3 regions of the Actinomadura rugatobispora genome follow, and region 1 is predicted to be linked to each of the others. Evidence: riboswitches for the same ligand, from Rfam matches in the RefSeq annotation. Region 1 holds a riboswitch; each other region holds the start of a gene.

Evidence for each region. A riboswitch is a leader RNA that binds a small molecule or an ion and turns the genes downstream of it on or off. The one in region 1 is predicted to bind cobalamin.
Region 2: another riboswitch for cobalamin. It lies ahead of metE (5-methyltetrahydropteroyltriglutamate--homocysteine S-methyltransferase); the one in region 1 lies ahead of ACZ466_RS32735 (CbtB domain-containing protein).
Region 3: another riboswitch for cobalamin. It lies ahead of ACZ466_RS08385 (magnesium chelatase subunit D family protein); the one in region 1 lies ahead of ACZ466_RS32735 (CbtB domain-containing protein).

The regions. Positions count from the first base shown of each region.
Region 1 is NZ_AP029191.1:7,320,905-7,325,177, forward strand. Features, by position in the region: gene serA (phosphoglycerate dehydrogenase) at 1-51, shown strand, start outside; gene ACZ466_RS32725 ((2Fe-2S)-binding protein) at 489-1,202, shown strand; gene ACZ466_RS32730 (CbtA family protein) at 1,362-2,135, opposite strand; gene ACZ466_RS32735 (CbtB domain-containing protein) at 2,152-2,391, opposite strand; cobalamin riboswitch at 2,423-2,607, opposite strand; gene ACZ466_RS32740 (AAA family ATPase) at 2,910-4,273, shown strand, end outside.
Region 2 is NZ_AP029191.1:394,308-398,580, forward strand. Features, by position in the region: gene metE (5-methyltetrahydropteroyltriglutamate--homocysteine S-methyltransferase) at 35-2,320, opposite strand; cobalamin riboswitch at 2,431-2,657, opposite strand; gene ACZ466_RS01545 (hypothetical protein) at 2,757-3,260, shown strand; gene ACZ466_RS01550 (hypothetical protein) at 3,284-3,880, shown strand; gene ACZ466_RS01555 (Fpg/Nei family DNA glycosylase) at 3,925-4,273, shown strand, end outside.
Region 3 is NZ_AP029191.1:2,018,528-2,022,800, forward strand. Features, by position in the region: gene ACZ466_RS08385 (magnesium chelatase subunit D family protein) at 1-2,215, opposite strand, end outside; cobalamin riboswitch at 2,369-2,494, opposite strand; gene ACZ466_RS08390 (ATP-binding protein) at 2,666-3,451, opposite strand; gene ACZ466_RS08395 (helix-turn-helix domain-containing protein) at 3,671-4,273, shown strand, end outside.

The DNA.
Region 1 (4,273 bases):
AAGAACGAGATCGGCGCCGACACCGGCCGCCGCGTCGACCTGGACGGCTGATCCGATCGGGCACCTCGTCCGCCGCCGTGATCCCGCTCGCCGGGGTCACGGCGTCGTCGTCTCGGCATGTGAGAAGTTCGGCCACGGGTCAGGACAGTGCCGGGGACGGCGGGTACCGTGAAAGCGAGATGCGGCACTTCGTAGTGATCCTTCGCCGCCGCGACGGGGCCCGATAGGCGGGCCAACCCCGTCGCGGAGTCCGGCACTGGCCGTAAGCCCTGTGATCCATCGCCGCTCTTTTCCCGTGAAGCTACGGAGCCTTTCCATGCGCACCCTGAACTCCCACCCCCTGTCCGCCACGCCCGACGACGCCGACGAGGAGGCCGCGCGGGCGCTGCAGACCGCGCTGGACCGCCGCGACAACGGCGGCCGTCCCGCCGGCTGACCCGCGTGTCCCCGCGCCCCGTGTCAGCGCGCCCTGGTGCGATCATGGGGACATGACGGCGGAACCCACCGTGGAACGGGCCGGAGCCCGCGAGGTCGCCTCCGCGCTGGCCGGCGCCGCGGCGCTCGGCCCGTTCTTCGAGATCACCACCGATCCCGCCGAAGAGGCCGACCCGACCTGGCGGCCGCTGCCCGAGCTCGACACCGCTCGGCTGCTCGAGCTCACCGGCGCCTACGCGGACCGGCTCGGCACCGCCGAGCGGCGGGTCGCCGCCTCGATCCTCTTCCAGGGCCTCGCCTCGCGGCTCTGGTCGCCGATGGTCGCGGCCGCGGCGCGCGGGATCGTCCCGGACCTGTCCGGCCTGCACTGGCGCTGGGCGCCCGGCGCGCCGATCGCGCTGTGGCTGGCCGACCCGTCCGGCCACCGGGCCGCGACCCCGGCCGAGGGGGCCGCGCTGGTCCACCGCGAGGTCGTCGAGCGGCAGCTGCGCCCGCTCCGCGCCACCATGCTCGGGTTCGTCCGGCTCGCCGACGGCCTCCTGTGGGGCAACGCCGCCTCCGCCCTCGCCGGGACGCTGCGCGCCGGAACCCTTGACGCCGGGCTGGCCGCGCCGGTGCGCTCCCTCCTCCACGAGCTGTTCGCGCACGAACCCCTCAAGGGCACGGGAACCTTCGACCGGCGCGGCTTCGTCCGGCGCAGCTGCTGCCTCTACTACCGGGTGCCGCCCGGCGGCGAGATGTGCGGCGACTGCGCGCTGTGTTCCTGAGTCCCGGCCTACGGGGCTCGCCTGGCGGCTCGCCCCTTACCGGGCCTTTGGCGAGCGCGGCATCGCTTCGCGATCTGGCCGGTGACGCTCGCCTCCGGCATCGCCTCACCGCCCAGGTAACGCGCTCGCGCGGTGCCTGGGGCCACGTCGAGACAGGGCCTAGGCCGCCGGGACGGGCTCGCCCTCCGCCCGGGACGGCGCGCTCCGCCGGAACGCCCGCTCGGTGAGGGCGCCGAACAGCAGCCCCAGCGTCGCCCACAGCACCACCTGCACGCCCAGCGAGGCGAGCCGGAAGTCCCACAGGACCGCCGCGGGGAAGCCCTCGGCCACCGCGTCGGGACGCGGCGTCAGCCGGAACACCACTGCCACCACCAGCGCGAATCCGGCCGTCGAGGCGATCGCGGCGTTCCACGAGCCCAGCCGCGGCGCCAGCCGGCCGAACACGATCACCGCGGCGACCGTGGCCAGCACGCCCAGCGCCACCATGCCGAAGTACAGCGCCGTGCGCCCCCCGATGGTGTCGGGGTTCCCGACCGCCGGGGGAGTGGGCGGGTACTTCAGGAACGGCACCAGCACGACCGCCGTGAACCCCAGCAGCGCCACCAGGCCGGACGTGGCGCGGGCGCCCGCCGTCCCGATCCGCCCGAGGGCGAAGGCGAACGCGATGGAGAACAGGCCGCCGACCGCCGCCCCGTAGAACGCCATGGCGGTGATCAGCCCGATGGTCTGCTGGACCGTCCGGCTCACCACCTCCTCCTCCGCGTGGCCGCCGTGCCCGGCGCCGTGCGCGGCGTGCTCGGCGGCCGCCTGGGACTCCTCGAACGCGATCGCGTTCGCCACCTGGGGCTCGCCGTAGATCCAGGCGATCAGCAGCCCGGCCGCCGCCGCGACCAGACCGACGATCATGCCGCGGACCAGCAGGGACCTCATCATCAACGGGTCCCCCGCCTCAGTGGCAGGGGAAGCCGAGCAGATGACGGCCGTCGTGGGTGAACTCGTGCACCCAGGTACCGCCGACGAGGGAGGTGGCGCCCTGCTCGGCGCCGACGAAGTAGAGCAGCGCGGCGCCCAGGACCAGCGCGAACACCGCCCAGGGCAGGATCTCGCGGACGGGCACGCGGTGCGGGACGGGAAGGGCGGCCGGAGACGGCGCGGCGGCCTGCGTCGGGGGAACGGCGGGCTGGGCCATTGGGGATCTCCTCACGGGGTGCACTCGCCCCGGTACGGGAGGACGACGGGTCAGTCTCCTGACTCCCAGATCATCGCCTCTCCCGACCTTCCAGCCGGCGGGCCGTGGTCGCGTGCGGGAGAGGCTCCCTGGTCACAGTGGCGGGACCGTCCTGGAATCGCACCAGGTTCCTGCGCACCGTCGCCTCATATGTGAACTTGTCGCCCTGAGGGTCCCCTTTGACCGGGCTCCGCGTCAAGTCTCCGGCTCGCCACGCCGGTGCATGCACGACGTGAAAGAGGGGACACCGTTCGTATCTCCCCCCGCTGGAGATACGGACGATGCCCCCTCCTAAGCCGGCGGCGGTGTGTTTCGGCCGGCCGCCGCCGGGGCGTACAGGTCGCCCGTCCCGGAAGGGCTGGCATGCCGTCCGGGAAAAGCTCCCTATATCGAGGGTCCAACAACGGGAGGCGGGCCACATGAGTAGCCCTTACTCAATTCGCCGCGGGGGCTCCGGCACGGCGACGTACGATCCTGGTGTGCGTACCTCCTGGCCGTTCACCGGCCGTGCGTCGACGCTCGACGAGGTGGGCTCCCTGCTGAACGCGCGGGCCACGCGGGGCGTGGTGGTCGCGGGGGACGCGGGGGTCGGCAAGACCCGCCTGGTGAACGAGGCCCTGGAACGGCTCGAACCCGACCGGTTCACGGTCGTGCGGACCGGCGGCACCAGCGCCAACACCGGCATCCCGTTCGGCGCCTTCGGGCACCTGCTGCCGGTCGAGGACGTCGCGACGACCGTCGTCAACCCCCTGCGCTGGGCCACCGAGGCGCTGCGCGGCCTCGCCGAACCGGCCCCGCTGCTGGTCGCGGTCGACGACGCCCACCTGCTCGATCCCACCTCGGCCGCCCTGGTGCACCATCTCGTCCTGCACCGGGAGGCCCGGGTGCTGGCCACCGTGCGGACCGGCGCCGCCGCCCCCGACCCCGTCACCGCCCTGTGGAAGGACGACCTGGCCCGGCGCCTCGACCTGGTGCCGCTGACGAAGCTGGAGAGCCAGGCCGTTGTGGAGGCCGCGCTCGGCGGGCAGCTCGGCACCCCCACCGCCCGGCGGCTCTACCACAGCACCCGGGGCAACCTGCTGTTCCTGCACGAGCTGGTGCTGTCCGGGCTGGCCGAGGGACGCCTCGCCCAGACCCGCGGCGTCTGGCACTGGGACGGCGATCTGCCGCTGAGCCCCCGGCTGCGCGGGCTGATCGAGACACGGCTGGCCGCCGCCGGCGAGGCCGAGCGCGAGGTCCTGGAGTACGTGGCGCTCGGCGAGCCGATCGGCGCAGCGACGCTGGCCGAGCTGACCTCCGAGGACGCGGTGGAACGGGCCGAGACCCGCAGTCTGGTCGCCTCCTCCGCCACCGGGCGCCGCCTGGAGGTCAGGACCGCGCACCCCCTGTACGGCGAGGTCGCACGGGCCGCCGCGGGCCCCGGACGGGTCCGCGACCGCCTCACCGCGCTCGCCCGGACGCTGGAGGGCACCGGGATGCGCCGGCACGGCGACCTGCTGCGCGTCGCCCTCTGGCACCTGGACGCCGGCGCCCCCGCCGGGCCTGATCTGCTCCTCGCGGCCTGCGGCCAGGCGTTCATGCTGCACGACATGGACCTGGCCCTGCGCTGCGGACGGTCCGCGCTGGCCGCCGGCGTGGACGCCGCCGCGACCGTCCGGATCGCTCCCGTCCTGCTGCTGGCGGGCCGGCACGACGAGGTCGAGGCCCAGCTGTCCAGGGTCGCCGCCGAGCCGATGGACGAGGCCACCCGCACCGGCGTGACCTGCATGCGCTCGTTCAACCTCAGCATGGGCCTGGGCGAGCAGGAGCGGGCCGAGGCCCTGCTGGACGACGCCGCCGCGCA
Region 2 (4,273 bases), 5.5 Mb from region 1:
GCGCCGCCGGGCCCGGGGCCCGGCGGCCCCGGACTCAGAACTTCCGCGGCACGCCCGGCTCCTCCAGCGTCTCCCGGACGCGGCGGGCCGCGGCGACCATGTTGCGCAGGGCCGGCTCCACCTCGCCGTACGCGCGGGTCTTCAGGCCGCAGTCGGGATTGACCCAGAGCCGGTCGGCGTCCACCGCCCGCAGCGCGCGGCGCAGCGCCTCCTCCATCTCCGCCACGCCGGGCACGCGCGGCGAGTGGATGTCGTACACGCCGGGGCCGATGGACTGCCGGTAACCGGCGGTGTTCAGGTCGGCCAGCAGCTCCATGCGGGACCGGGCGGCCTCGACGCTGGCGACGTCGGCGTCCAGCGCGCCGATCGCGTCGATGATCTCGCCGAACTCCGAATAGCACATGTGCGTGTGGATCTGCGTGGACGCGGCGGCGCCGCAGGTGGCCAGCCGGAACGCGCCGACCGCCCAGTCCAGGTAGGCGGCGTGCCCGGCGCGCCGCAGCGGCAGGAGCTCGCGCAGCGCGGGCTCGTCCACCTGGATGACCCGGATGCCGGCGGCCTCCAGGTCGCGGATCTCCTCGCGCAGGGCCAGCGCGACCTGGCGGGCGGTCTCGGCCAGGGGCTGGTCGGTGCGGACGAACGACCAGGCCAGCATGGTGACCGGACCAGTGAGCATGCCCTTGACCGGCCTGGTCGTGCGGGACTGGGCGTAGGTCGTCCACGGGACGGTCATCGGCTCGGGCCTCGACACGTCCCCGAAGAGGATCGGCGGGCGCACGTACCGGCTGCCGTACGACTGGACCCAGCCGTGCACGGTGTGCGCGTAGCCGTCCAGGCGCTCGGCGAAGTACTGCACCATGTCGTTGCGTTCGGGTTCGCCGTGCACGAGGACGTCCAGCCCGATGTCCTCCTGGAGGGCCAGCACCCGGTCGATCTCGGTCCGCATCACGGCCTCGTAGGCCGTGTCGTCGATCCGGCCCGCGCGGTGGTCGGCCCGGGCGCGCCGCACCCCGGCGGTCTGCGGGAACGAGCCGATCGTCGTGGTGGGCAGCGGCGGCAGGTCGAGCTGCGCCCGCCTGCGCTCGGCGTGGTCGCGGCGAGCGGTGCCGTCGCCGAGGGCGTCCAGCCTGGCCCGCACCCGGGCGTTGACGAACTCCCCGTCCGGGGCGGGCCCGGTGAGGTGCCCGGCGATCGCGTCCCGGCCCTCGCGCAGCGCCCTGCCGATGAGGACGACCTCTCCGGCCTTCTGCCGGGCGAACGCCAGCCGCCCGGCCAGCCGCGGGTCCAGGCCGCCGCCGTCCGGGCCGGTCTCGGCGTCGAGGTCGAGGGGGACGTGCATCAGCGAGCAGGAGGTGCTCACCACCAGCTCGGCGGCCAGGCCCAGCAGCGAGGCGCAGCCGGCCATGGCCGCGTTCAGGTCGGCGCGCCACACGTTCCGGCCGTCCACGACCCCGGCGACCAGGGTCTTGGCGCCGATGCCGCCGATGGCGCCCAGCGCCTCCCGGTTGCCCGGCCCGGCGACGAGGTCGAGCCCGATCGCCTCGACCCGGGTGGCCGCCAGCACCGGCAGCGCCTCGCCGATCTCACCGAAGCAGGTGCTCACCAGCAGCCGCGGCCGGGACGGCAGGCCCGCCAGGCGGTCGTAGGCGCGGCGCAGCGCCGCCAGCTCGCCGGGGGTGCGGTCGGCGGCCAGCGCGGGCTCGTCCAGCTGCACCCATTCCGCGCCCGCCCCGGCCAGCCGTTCCAGCAGCTCGGCGTACACCTCCACGAGGGAGTCGAGCAGGTCGAGCGGGCGGAAGCCGTCCGGCGCCCCGGGCTCGGGCTTGGACAGCAGCAGGTAGGTCAGCGGGCCGACCAGCACCGGCCGGGTCTCGATGCCGAGCGCGCGGGCCTCGCCGTACTCGGCGAGCGGCTTGGCCCGCGCGCCGTCGGCCAGGCGGAACCGGGTACCGGGCCCGGCCTCAGGGACGATGTAGTGATAGTTGGTGTCGAACCACTTGGTCATCTCCAGCGGCGCCACGCCCTCGGCTCCGCGCGCCATCGCGAAGTAGGCGTCCAGCCCCCGCAGGTGCCGGAACCGGTCGGGCACCGCGTCCACCATCACGGACGTGTCGAGCATCTGGTCGTACAGCGAGAAGGTGTTGGACGGGATGAGGCCGACCCCCGCCTCGCGCAGCGTCTCCCAGGTCTCGCGGCGCAGGCCCGCCGCCGTCTCGGCGAGTTCCGCGGCGCCGGCGCGGCCCTCCCAGTACGCCTCGGTGGCCTTCTTCAGCTCCCGGCGCCCGCCGATCCTCGGGTAGCCGAGCACGGTCGTGTTCATGGCGTCTCTCCCTCGCGTGCCATCACCGCGGCGACACGGAAGGGCGGAGCGCGGCGGGCGCGCCGCCGCGTCCCGGGCCCTCCCGCGGAGCCACGGACCACCGCGCGCCGGCCGGCGCGCGGGCGGAGGCAGGTCTTCGGACTCACGGGCGCCGCGCCTGCTGTCGCAGTCGCGTCCTACTGGCCGTCGCTTCCCAGGCCGGTGCGGCCCAGTGCCATAGACGGCGGTCGTTCCCGTTCACCGCTGCGGGGCAGTCCCGGATTCCCACCGGGTTCCCTCTTACGACACCCGCCCCGTTCCACCGGGGACGGGTGAACCATCCGCACGGCGGAGTATAGGCGCCGCGTCCGGCGCGGGCCGAAAACGGGTCGTCCCGGTGTGGACGCGGCACCGGTGGGCAGGACCGGCCATACCGGTGGATCCCGAGGGGGGCGCGATGAAGGCGCTGATCAACTCGATGACGGACAACGAGCAGGCCCTGGTCCGCGAGACGGAGCGGGAGCGCCTGGAGGACTTGGGCGAGGACGATCTTCTGGAGGTGCACGACCGTGTCCGGCGTGCCCGCAACAAGCACGTCAAGCAGTACCGGCGGGCCGCCGCGTCCCGTGTCGAGGAGGTCGGCGGACGCGGCGCCGCCCGGCCCGGCAACACCCGCAACGCCCAGAAGGCCGAGGTGTTCGAGGACGCGCTGGCGCGGGTGAGCCGCTACGTGGCCAAGGCGGCCCGGCGCAGCGCCGCCGACCTCAAGGCCGAGCGGCTCCGGAACGCCCGCGCGGGCCGCGACCCCGGCCCCGCCCGGGCCGTCCCGGAGGACACCGCCGGGCGCAGGATGCGATCCCAGACGCACGACCGCGCGCCCTCGCAGCCCGTCCTGCCCAAGCAGCGCGCGTCCAGCAAGGCCATGGGGGCGCGCCGCCAGGCGAGGCGCGACAGCCGCTGATCGTCCGGCACTAGAGTTCCGGCATGGCGACACCCCCGACGACCTTCCGGCGGCACATGGAGCAGGAGACGCTGCGGGCCCTGGAGGAGTTTCCCGGCGACGCGGGGCCGGGGATCTACTGCGTCACCTTCCGGATCGACAGCGTCGACCAGGACGCCCGGTTCCCCTACCTGGCCGTCGGCTACAACACCGAGGCCGAGGTGGCGGCGGTGCTCGCCGCGCCGAACCCGCCCGGCCCGTGGGAGGCGCGCTGGAGCTACGCCTACTTCCCGCCGTCCGGACTGGAGGGCGTCCGCATCGCCGGGCACGATCCCGAGCACGACCCGGCCGGCGCCGAACTGCACCGGCGGGAGGCGGCCGACCAGGGCCTCTGGTACGAGGACGGCGACGACCTGTCCGAGGACGAGCGCGACGGGCGCGATGAGCGGCTCGACCGGCGGTTCCACGAGCTGTGCGTCGATCTGGCCGCGCGGCTCCACTCCGACGGCCGCATCGTCAAGGCCCTGGGGCGCCCGGTGCCGGTGATCCTCTACGACATGTTCGCCCCCGACGAGATGTTCGAGCTCACCGAGGCCGCCAACCCGGCCGAGCTGGTCGCGGACTTCATGACCGGGGCCTGACCCCCGCCCGGGGTTGAACGGCGGCCGGCGGGTACGCCGACCGTATGCCGGAGCTCCCTGACGTGGAGGGATTCCGCCGGGTACTGGACGAGCACGCCGGCGAGCCCATCAGGTCCGTGCGCGTGTACGACACGGGCGTCCTGCGCGGCGTCGGCGAGCGCGGGCTGGGCGACGCCCTGCGCGGGCACCGCTTCGAGCATCCGCGACGGCACGGCAAATGGCTGCTCGCTCCGGCCGAGGGGCCCGTGCTGATGCTGCACTTCGGCATGACAGGCTCGCTGTCCTGGCATCCGGCGGGCGAGGCGAGGCACCCGCACGACCGGGTCGCGTGGCGCCTTGACGACGGCGAGCTGCGCTTCCGCGACATGCGCAAGCTCCAGGGCGTCCACCTCG
Region 3 (4,273 bases), 5.3 Mb from region 1:
CCTCCAGCCGCACGGTCTCCGCGCCGAGCCGGGTCCCCAGCTCGGCCGCCATGCCGAGCCGCACCGGCCCGGACTCGCAGTCGACCACGACCGACGCCACCCCGGCCGCGGCCAGCAGCCCCGCCGCCGCGGACGGGTCGGGCCCGTGCGTGAAGCGGCCGTCGGTCACCACCACCAGCAGCGGCCGGCGGGACGGGTCGCGCACCCGCTCCACCCGCAGCGTCTCGGCGGCCCGCAGCAGCCCGGCGGCCAGCGGGGTGCGGCCCCCGGTCGGCAGCCGGCCCAGCCGCCGCGCGCCGGCCTCGACCGACGAGGTCGGCGGCAGCGCCAGCTCGGCCGCGGTGCCCCGGAAGGTGATCAGCCCGACCTTGTCGCGGCGCTGGTAGGCGTCCATCAGCAGGCTGAGCACCGCGCCCTTGACCGCGGTCATCCGCCGCCGCGCCGCCATCGAGCCGCTGGCGTCGACGACGAACAGCACCAGGTTGCCCTCGCGCCCGTCGCGGACCGCCTCCCGCAGGTCGCCGGCCTCGACCACGATCCCGGGACCGGTCCGGCCGCGCGCGTGCTGGTGCGGGGCGGCGGCGTGCAGCGTGGCGCTCAGGTGCAGGCCGCGGGCGCCGGGCCGGGCGCCGGAGACGCGCCCGAACGGGCTGCGCGCCTTGGAGCGGCGGCCGGGCGCGCCGGTGCCGGTACCCGGCACGGTGAACAGCCGGGGCCTGAATGTGGCGCCGGCCTGGGCGGGCTCGCCCTCGCCCGCGTCCCGCTCCTTGGTGGGCAGGCGCTCGTCGGCGGGCCGCTCGCCGTCGTTCACCGAACGGCCGTTGAGCAGGGCGTCCAGGACGCTCAGCACGCCCCCGCCCCCGCCCCCGCCGCCATCGAGGCCGCCCGGTCCGCCGCCGGGGCCGCCGCCCGGCCCGTCGTCGTCGGGCTCGTCGCCGTCGGCGGGCCCGGACCCGTCGTCGCCGGGCCCTTCCTCGGCCTCGGCCGACGCCGGTTCCGGCCGGGGCTCGGGCTCGGGCTCGGGTGGGGCGTCTCCGGGACGGTCCGGGGAGTCGTCGCCGTGCTCCTCCAGGATCTCGTCCAGCTTCTTCTCGTCCAGGCCCGGCGCGTCGAACGGGTCGCGGCGGCGCCGGTGCGGCAGCGCCAGCCGGGCCGCGGTCCGCACGTCCTCGGCGGTGACCACGGTGCGCCGGTGCCAGGCGGCCAGCGCCATCGCGGCCCGGGCCGTCACCAGGTCGGCGCGCAGCCCGTCCACCTCGAAGGCGGCGCAGACGGCGGTGATCTGGCGGAGCGCGGCGTCGGTGAGCTCCACCCGGGGCAGCCGGGACTGCGCGGAGGCGATCCGGGCGGCCAGCTCGGCCTCGGCCACGCCCCAGCGGGCGGCGAAGCGGACCGGGTCGCGCTCGTAGTCCAGCCGCCGCCGCACGACCTCGGCGCGCTCGGCGGGGTCGCGGGTCGCGGCGACCTCCACGGTGAGCCCGAACCGGTCGAGCAGCTGCGGGCGCAGCTCGCCCTCCTCCGGGTTCATGGTGCCGACCAGCAGGAACCGGGCGGCGTGCCGGACCGAGACGCCCTCGCGCTCGACGTGCGACTCGCCCATCGCGGCGGCGTCCAGGAGCAGGTCGACCAGGTGGTCGTGCAGCAGGTTGACCTCGTCGACGTACAGCGCGCCGCGGTGCGCGGCGGCCAGCAGTCCGGGCTCGTACGCCTTCACGCCCTCGGTGAGGGCGCGCTCGATGTCCAGGGAGCCGGTGAGGCGGTCCTCGGAGGCGCCGACGGGCAGCTCGACCAGCCGTGCGGGCCGCTGCTCGGCTCCGGCCGGCCCGACCGGCGCCGGAGCCGCGGGAGCGGCCGCACGGGCGCCGGTGTCGTCGGCCGGCTCATCGGCGGGCTCGGGGGCCGCGTCGAAGGCGCCGTCCTCGTCCGGCTCGCCGTCGAACACGGCGTGCGGGCCGTCCGGGCAGGCCGGGTCGGGGTCGCGGGGGTCGCAGGAGAACCGGCAGCCCGCCACCACCGGCACCGACGGCAGCAGGTCGGCCAGCGCCCGCACGATCGTCGACTTGGCGGTGCCCTTCTCACCGCGGACCAGCACGCCGCCCACGCCCGGAGAGACCGCGTTGACCAGCAGTGCGAGCTTGAGGTCGTCCATGCCGACGACGGCGGAAAAGGGGTAGCGCGCCTGGTGGGGCTGCCCGTCGGCGCCCGCGCGGCTCATCGGCCCATCAGATAGGGCGGCATGCCTCATCGTCCTTCCCTCGGGTGTCCACGCCCGTGGCTGTCCTTCCAAGGGACGCCCCCAGAGGCTCGGCGGTGCCCGCGAGTGGTGTCACTCGGTTCACCGCGGTCGCCCGCGTCCCTCCGACGGCCGGAGTCTCCTGGCTCCCGGATCGCCACTCCCCCTCAGCCTTCCAGCGTCGCCGCCGTGGCCGAACGCGAGGGGGAGCTCCCCATGGTCACAGTTGCGGGACAGCCCCGGATTCGCACCGGGTTCCTCCGCTTCCGTCGCCTGCACAGGATGGCATACCGGTAGGAACCGCCCAAGTCGCGGTGGGGTGAGAGCGTCCGGGCACCCGTGTCCGGAGGCGTGCCGGGAACGTGTTCTACCGCCGGCTCCGCGCGCCGGCGGCCGAGGTGGAGAAGGCGCGAACCGCCCGCCCCCGGCCGTTCAGCCGAGCGGCGGCGGCGCGGGCGCGGGGGCCGGGACGACGGCCCGGTAGGGCGCGCGGAGCAGGTCGGCCGGAAGCTGGACGGCGGCGGGCACGGTGAACCAGACCGCCTTGCCGCGCGCCCTCGGCAGGCACCGCGACATGGTCCGCAGCATGCCCCAGCGGCCCTCCGACAGCTCCTGGACGATGCTCAGCCCGCGGCCGTAGTCGCCGGAGGTCCAGGAGTAGCCGGGGAGGCGGGCGGCGGCGTCGCGGTCGAACACCGCGCAGCGCAGCTCGCCGCCGGACGCGCCGCCGGCGTAGAGCCACAGCTCGTGCGGGCCCCGGTCGGCGGCGTGCTGGTGGGCGTTGGTGGCCAGCTCGCTGGCCATCAGCTTGGCGTCGGCGATGGCCGCGCGGGACGCTCCGGCCTCGGCCAGCGCCTCGGCCAGGACCGAGCGGGCGTACCGGGCGCAGCCCGGCCCCTCGGGGAGCGCCCAGGCCCGCCCTAGCGGCGGCGGGCACTCCGACGGGACGACCGGTACCACCACCTCGTCGACGCGGGCCTCCGCGGCGCTCAGCCGGGCGCGCCACCCGGCGTGGCCCGCGTGGCCGGGGCGGCCCCCTCGGCCGTCGGGGCCCTCCCGGCGGTCGCGCCGGTCGCGGGCGTCGTCCCGGGCGCCCTTCCGGCCCGCCGTACCGGCGGAACGGAGCATCGGCGCCCCGCCTCCGGAGTCGTCGGCGGCGGCGACGCCGTCCGCGGAGCCCGCCGTCGCTGGTCCGGCTGTCTCTGGTGAGGTCTTCACGGGACCCTCCCGCATCACGTCCGTGGTGCCCGGACTCGCCAACACTGCCACTCGCCTGGCCTGTGCCACTACTGTCCCGTTACGTTCCGCTCACAGGCGATCACGTTTCCTCAGCTTCGCGTGAGAATCTCACTCACGCAACACGCTTCGCAAGATTGGCGTTACCGGCATGCTCGTTTGTGTTGAACGGAACGGACCGAATCGGGAGACTCTCGGCTCATGACGTATCGGCCCACCGTGCGCGGTCGCCGGCTGGCCCGGGAGCTTCGCAGGCTGCGAGAGGCGCAGGGTCTCACCCTGCAGGAGGTGGCGGACCGGCTGGACTGGTCGCGGGCCACCGTCTCGCGGCTGGAGACGGGGCAGACCCGGCCCAAGCCCAACGACATCGCGGACATACTCGATCTGTACGGCGTGCCCAGCCCCGCCCGGGACGCGCTCATCAACCTGGCGCGGGAGGCGGGCCAGCGCGGCTGGTGGACCGCCTATGCCGACGTGTTCACCGGCAGCTACGTGGCCCTGGAGGACGAGGCCTCGCAGATCCGCACCTGGGACCCCCAGCTGATCCACGGGCTGCTGCAGACCGAGGACTACGCCCGGTCCGTGATCACCGCGGGCCGGATGCTGCCCACCCCCGAGGACATCGAGCGCCGGATCGACGCCCGCAGGGCCCGGCAGGCGCTGCTGGAACGGGAGCAGGCGCCCCGGGTGCACCTGATCTTCGACGAGGGCGTGCTGCACCGGCCGATCGGCGGGCCGGAGGTGATGGCGGAACAGCTCGTCCAGCTGGGCGCGATGGCCTCCCGGCCCAGGATCACCCTCCAG